Regions from separate parts of the Serratia sp. Sp408 genome, predicted to be linked through region 1. Evidence: predicted binding sites of a transcription regulator. Region 1 holds the regulator's gene; the other holds the start of a gene.

Evidence for each region. The regulator PhoB, encoded in region 1, activates phosphate uptake and scavenging genes when phosphate is short. The targets are predictions, from matches to a motif close to CTGTCATAAAACTGNCNNAT.
Region 2: the regulator PhoB is predicted to act here: its motif matches at 1,612-1,631, upstream of glpT (glycerol-3-phosphate transporter).

What each region holds. Positions count from the first base shown of each region.
Region 1 is NZ_JBXUFT010000001.1:149,117-152,539, forward strand. It holds gene sbcD (exonuclease subunit SbcD) at 1-856, opposite strand, end outside; gene phoB (phosphate response regulator transcription factor PhoB) at 1,068-1,757, shown strand; gene phoR (phosphate regulon sensor histidine kinase PhoR) at 1,782-3,098, shown strand; gene AC2AXP_RS00780 (PstS family phosphate ABC transporter substrate-binding protein) at 3,115-3,423, shown strand, end outside.
Region 2 is NZ_JBXUFT010000003.1:88,886-92,308, reverse strand. It holds gene glpQ (glycerophosphodiester phosphodiesterase) at 1-34, opposite strand, end outside; gene glpT (glycerol-3-phosphate transporter) at 111-1,463, opposite strand; gene glpA (anaerobic glycerol-3-phosphate dehydrogenase subunit A) at 1,822-3,423, shown strand, end outside.

The DNA.
Region 1 (3,423 bases):
GCATCGGCTGAACGCAGGGGATTTCCAGCGGCGTAATTTTACGCAACGCGCCGTCGGCAAAATCCACCATAAACACGCTTTTGGCGTTACCCAACTCGTCGAAACTGAGCGGGATAGGCGAACCGCTGTAGCGGATGTGTTCGCTCTTCGCCACCATTTGCGCGCGGTGAATATGGCCAAGTGCGATATAATCCGCAGGTGGGAAGGCCTGCGCCGGAAAGGCGTCGAGCGTGCCGATATAAATATCGCGCACCGAATCGGAGCTGGTCACGCCAACGGTAGTCAGGTGGCCGGTGGCGACGATCGGCAATGCGCCACCGAGCGCATCACGGCGCGTACAGGCGGCCTGATACAGCGTTTGATAATGCTCGGCAATCGCTTCTTGCAACGCCGCCTGTTTCTGGCTGCCGGATTCACCGGCCCGGCTGAGCAGCAGATCGCGTGGGCGTAAAAAGGGAATCGCGCACAGCACCGCGCCGGGGCGGCCGTCACGTTGATTCAGTATCACGATCTGCCGGTCGAGTTCGCTCTGTGCATTGGCGATCACGGTGGTATTCAAGCAGGATAATAATTCACGCGATTCGTTCAGCGTCGCCACGGAATCATGATTGCCACCCAGCACCACCAATTGGCAGCCGGTGCGCTGCAGTTCCACCACGAAACGGTTATACAGCTCGCGCGCGTAGCTCGGCGGTGAACCGGTATCGAACAGGTCGCCGGCAACGATCAGCGCGTCTACCTGCTGTTGGTCGATCTGTTCAATCAGCCAGCGCAAAAATGCCTGATGTTCGGCGGCGCGGCTTTTGGTGAAGAAGTGTTGGCCAAGATGCCAGTCGGAGGTGTGTATCAGGCGCATGTTTCTACCGTAGCGTAAAAAATGTTGCGATGATTATAAGGGCAGGGAAACAAAAAAGGGTTTTTCTGCACGCTCGAATTTGTCGCTATGCTTAATGGCATTCATAAAGTGACTTTTGCAACGCGGTTTATTTCATAAATCTGTCACAAAACTGACGCATAATGGCGCCCGCAATCAAATTGTGATCGCTAACACATTGGCAGGATTGACGATGGCAAGACGCATACTGGTGGTGGAAGATGAAGCGCCGATCCGTGAGATGGTGTGCTTTGTGTTGGAACAGAATGGTTACCAACCGTTGGAAGCCGAGGATTATGACAGCGCCGTGACGCGCCTGTCTGAGCCGTTCCCTGATTTGGTGTTACTCGACTGGATGCTGCCTGGCGGCTCCGGCATTCAATTTATCAAGCATATGAAGCGCGAAGCGCTGACCCGTGACATTCCGGTAATGATGCTGACCGCGCGCGGCGAAGAAGAAGATCGGGTGCGCGGCCTGGAAGTGGGGGCTGATGACTACATTACCAAACCGTTTTCCCCCAAGGAGCTGGTGGCGCGTATCAAGGCGGTCATGCGTCGCATATCGCCGATGGCGGTAGAAGAGGTGATCGAAATGCAGGGCCTGAGCCTGGATCCTTCTTCACACCGGGTGATGGCCAACGAACTGGCTCTGGATATGGGGCCCACCGAGTTCAAGCTGCTGCATTTCTTTATGACCCATCCAGAGCGTGTTTATAGCCGCGAGCAGTTGCTTAATCACGTCTGGGGCACTAACGTTTATGTGGAAGATCGTACCGTTGACGTGCATATCCGCCGGCTGCGAAAGGCGCTGGAGACCAGTGGTCATGACAAGATGGTTCAAACCGTTCGGGGCACCGGTTACCGGTTCTCAACGCGCTATTAAACGCGCCGTGCTGGAGAACATAACGTGCTAGAACGCCTTTCCTGGAAGAGGCTGGCTTTGGAGCTGGCCCTTTTCTGTTTGCCCGCGCTGTTGCTGGGCCTGATTTTCGGGTATCTGTCCTGGTGGCTGCTGACGGCGGTACTGGCCGCGCTGATGTGGAACTTCTATAACCAGCTCAAGCTTTCGCACTGGCTATGGGTGGATCGCAGCATGACGCCGCCGCCCGGACGTTGGAGCTGGGAGCCGCTGTTCTATGGCCTTTACCAGATGCAGCAACGCAACCGTCGGCGTCGGCGTGAACTGGCCTTGCTGATCAAGCGTTTTCGCAGCGGTGCTGAGTCGTTGCCCGACGCGGTAGTCATGACCACCGAAGAGGGGAATATCTTCTGGTGCAACGGACTGGCTCAGCATTTGCTGGGCTTCCGCTGGCCGGAAGACAATGGCCAGCATATTCTCAACCTGCTGCGTTATCCTGAATTCAGCAGCTATTTGCAACAGCAGGAATTCTCGCGCCCGCTGACGCTGCAACTCAATAATGAACATTACGTTGAGTTTCGCGTCATGCCCTATTCGGAAGGGCAGCTGTTAATGGTTGCCCGCGATGTTACCCAGATGCGTCAGCTCGAAGGCGCCCGACGCAACTTCTTTGCCAACGTCAGCCACGAATTGCGCACGCCGTTAACCGTGCTGCAAGGCTATCTGGAAATGATGAGCGACCAGGAAATGGACGGCTCGCTGCGCAGCAAGGCGCTGAGTACCATGCAGGAGCAGACCCGGCGCATGGACGGGCTGGTGAAACAGTTGCTGACGCTTTCGCGCATCGAGGCGGCGCCGATCGTTGATATGAACGAAAAGGTCGACGTGCCGTTGATGCTGCGGGTGTTGCAGCGCGAGGCCCAGTCGCTGAGCGGAGGTAATCACCAGATTACCTTCCGGGTGAATGACGGATTGAAGGTGTTTGGCAACGAGGATCAACTGCGAAGCGCGGTATCCAACCTGGTGTACAACGCGGTAAATCACACGCCGACCGGCACCCATATCGAAGTCAGCTGGCAACAGACGCCGCATGGCGCGCAGTTCCAGGTCAGCGATAACGGGCCGGGGATTGCCGCCGAGCACATCCCGCGGCTGACCGAACGTTTCTATCGCGTCGACAAGGCGCGTTCCCGCCAGACCGGCGGCAGCGGGTTGGGGCTGGCGATCGTCAAACACGCGCTGGGTCACCACGATGCGCGGCTGGAAGTGCTCAGTGAACCGGGTCTCGGCACACGTTTCATTTTTACCTTGCCTAACCGGTTGATTGTTCCTGCGGCTTTGTCAGAGAATGCGCTGAAACATTAACGCGTGAGGCGAAGTGATGCGATTGTCCCGAGGAGTGTGGCTCTGCCTGGCGCTACTGTTTAGCCAGGGCGTGTCGGCGCAGCCGGGCGGCATGCTGGCGGGCAACCTGTCCAGCGTCGGCTCAGATACGCTGGCCAATCTGATGGCGCTGTGGGGGCAGGATTTCAGTCAACACTATCCCAACGTTAATCTGCAGATACAGGCGGCCGGGTCTTCGACCGCGCCGACGGCGTTGGCTGCCGGGGCCGCGCAGCTGGGGCCGATGAGTCGGCCGATGAAGGCAGCCGAGCTGGCAGCCTTCGAACATCGTTACGGCTACGCGCCA
Region 2 (3,423 bases), on a different contig from region 1:
TCCCTGTCAGCAGGGCTTTGACATGAGTCCGCATAATCTTCTCCATGAGTGGGCAGGGTAGTAAAAAGGCCGCAGAGCGGCCTTGATATAATGCGTTATTTCTGTGACGGTTAACCGCGTTTGGCTGCAATGGCCGCGTGGTGTTTTCTTTCGCTGATCATGGTCAGCAGCAGCAGTAATACTGCACCGATGCTGCCGCCGATCATCACCATAAAGCCGCCATCCCAACCGAAGAAGTCAACGGTATAGCCGACGATGGCGCTGGCCGCGACCGAGCCGCCCAGATAACCGAACAGTCCAGTGAAGCCAGCGGCGGTGCCGGCGGCTTTTTTCGGTGCCAGCTCCAGCGCGTGCAGGCCAATCAGCATCACCGGGCCATAGATCAGGAAGCCGATGGTGATCATGCATGCCATATCGATGCCTGGGTTGCCGACCGGATTGAGCCAGTAAATGATGGTGGCGATGGTCACCAGTGTCATAAAGAACACGCCGGTAGCGCCGCGATTACCCTTGAACACCTTGTCCGACATCCAGCCGCACAGCAGCGTGCCCGGAATACCGGCGTATTCATACAGGAAGTAGGCCCAGGACGATTTATCCAGCGCGAAGTGCTTCACTTCCTTCAGGTAGGTCGGCGACCAGTCCAGAATGCCGTAACGCAGCAGATACACGAACACGTTGGCGACGGCGATGTACCACAGCAGTTTGTTCGGCAAAATATACTGCATGAAGATTTGCTTGGCGGTCAGCTCTTCTTCCGCTTTTTCCGAATAGTCGTCCGGGTAGTCGTTTTTGTACTCTTCGATCGGCGGCAGCCCACAGGACTGCGGCGTATCACGCATCAGCGCAAAGGCGATCAAGGCCACCAGAATCGCACCGAAGGCCGGCATGTACAGCGCAGCGTGCCAGTCGTTGAACCAGGCCATCCCCAGCAGGAACAGCAACGGTGGCAAGCCCCCGCCAACGTTATGGGCGCAGTTCCACACCGAAACGATACTGCCGCGTTCTTTTTGCGACCACCAGTGCACCATGGTACGGCCACACGGCGGCCACCCCATGCCCTGGAACCAGCCACAGAGGAACAGCAGCACGAACATCACGGCAATGCTTGAGGTCGCCCAGGGCACGAAGCCCATGAACAGCATCACGGCAGCGGCCAGAATCAGGCCGGCCGGCAGGAACACCCGTGGGTTGGAGCGGTCGGAAACCGAACCCATGATGAACTTGGAAAAACCGTAGGCAATGGAAATACCGGACAGTGCGAAGCCCAGATCGCCACGGCTGAAGCCCTGATCGATCAGATAAGGCATCGCCAGGGTAAAGTTTTTACGCACCAGATAGTATGCGGCGTAGCCGAAGAAGATCCCCAGAAAAATTTGCCAGCGCAATTTGCGGTAGAGCGGATCTACCTTATCGAGCGGCACACGGGAAATGTGTGCAGCTGGCTTGAAAATACTCAACATGAACGCCTCCGATGGCTTTATCGTTTATTGCATCCCGGGCAGAAAAGATGGCGGGATGATTGAGCGGATATCAATGTGTCGTTTTTTGTTCCATAACGAACGTCATGCTAGTCAAAACCCCTGGATGGCTCTGTGATGCATGGCGCAATTGTTACACTTTTATGAAACTGCGGCGGATTTTGAGCGATTCGTTAACGTTATGAAATAGAAAAACCTAAAAAAGTCGTGATGATGATCACAATCATGGTTTTTTATGGACATTTTTCTTTCGTTTTAGGTTCGTTATTGTTCCTTATCAAACAAAGACCGCACTGACTGTGGCTCAATAGCGCCAAACCGGCAATCTGGGGAAGGGTGGATGAGCAACAGTTCAGCGGTGAGCGAAACGGATGTGATCATTATCGGCGGCGGCGCTACCGGCGCAGGGATCGCTCGCGACTGCGCGCGCCGCGGCCTGCGCTGCCTATTGCTGGAGCGCCATGATATTGCCACCGGCGCGACCGGGCGAAATCATGGACTGCTGCACAGCGGGGCGCGCTACGCGGTTACCGACGGTGAGTCGGCGCGTGAATGCATCGAGGAAAACCGCATTCTCAAACGTATCGCCCACCACTGTATTGAACCCAGCAACGGTCTGTTCATCACCTTGCCGCAGGATTCGCTGACCTATCAGCAGACGTTTATCGCCGCCTGTCAACGCGCCGGGATAAACGCCGAAGCCATTGACCCTGGTGAAGCGCTGCGCCTGGAACCGGCCGCTAATCCGGCGCTGATCGGCGCGGTGAAAGTGCCGGATGGCACCGTTGACCCGTTTCGCCTGACCGCCGCCAATATGCTGGATGCGCGCGAGCATGGCGCACAGATCCTGACCTATCATCAGGTGATCGGCTTACTGCGCATGGGCGATCGCGTTAACGGCGTGCGCGTTTACGACCATAAAAATCGTCGGCAGTATGAAATTCGCGCCGAGGTGGTGGTTAACGCCGCCGGAATCTGGGGCCAGCAAATTGCCGAGTACGCCGATCTGCGCGTGCGCATGTTCCCGGCCAAGGGCGCCTTGCTGATCCTGGGCCATCGCATCAACAACATGGTGATCAACCGCTGCCGCAAGCCGGCAGACGCCGACATCCTGGTGCCGGGTGATACCATTTCGCTGATTGGCACCACCTCAACCCACATCGATTACGATCAGATAGACAACATGGCGGTGACGCCACAGGAAGTGGACATCCTGCTGCGTGAAGGGGCACTGCTGGCGCCGACGCTGGCACAAACCCGCATTTTACGCGCCTATGCCGGCGTGCGACCGCTGGTGGCCAGCGACGACGATCCGTCGGGCCGCAACGTCAGTCGCGGTATCGTGCTGCTGGATCATGCCGCCCGCGACGGTCTGGAGGGTTTTATTACCATTACCGGCGGCAAGCTGATGACCTACCGGCTGATGGCGGAGTGGGCCACCGACGCGGTGTGCAAAAAACTGGGCGTTGCTCCCCCCTGTACCACCGCACAGGATGCGCTGCCCGGCTCGCGCCAGTCGGCAGAGGAAACCGTTCGCCGCGTGGTGGCGCTGCCGGCGAGTATTCGCGGCTCGGCTGTCTATCGACATGGCGATCGCGCCAGCCAGGTACCGGCCGGCGACCGGCTGGCCAACAGTCTGGTCTGTGAATGCGAAGCGGTGACCGCCGGCGAAGTGCGCTATGCGGTCGATTCGCTGACGGTGAACAATCTGGTCGATCTGCGCCGCCGTACCCGCGTCGGTATGGGGACCTGTCAGGGCGAACTGTGCGCCTGTCGTGCCGCGGGATTACTGACGCGTTTCAACGTCACCACGCCGCAGCAATCGCTCACCCAGTTATCGCATTTCCTCAATGAGCGTTGGAAAGGGGTGCAACCCATAGCCTGGGGCGATGCGCTGCGTGAAAGCGAGTTCACCGGCTGGGTCTATCAGGGATTATGCGGA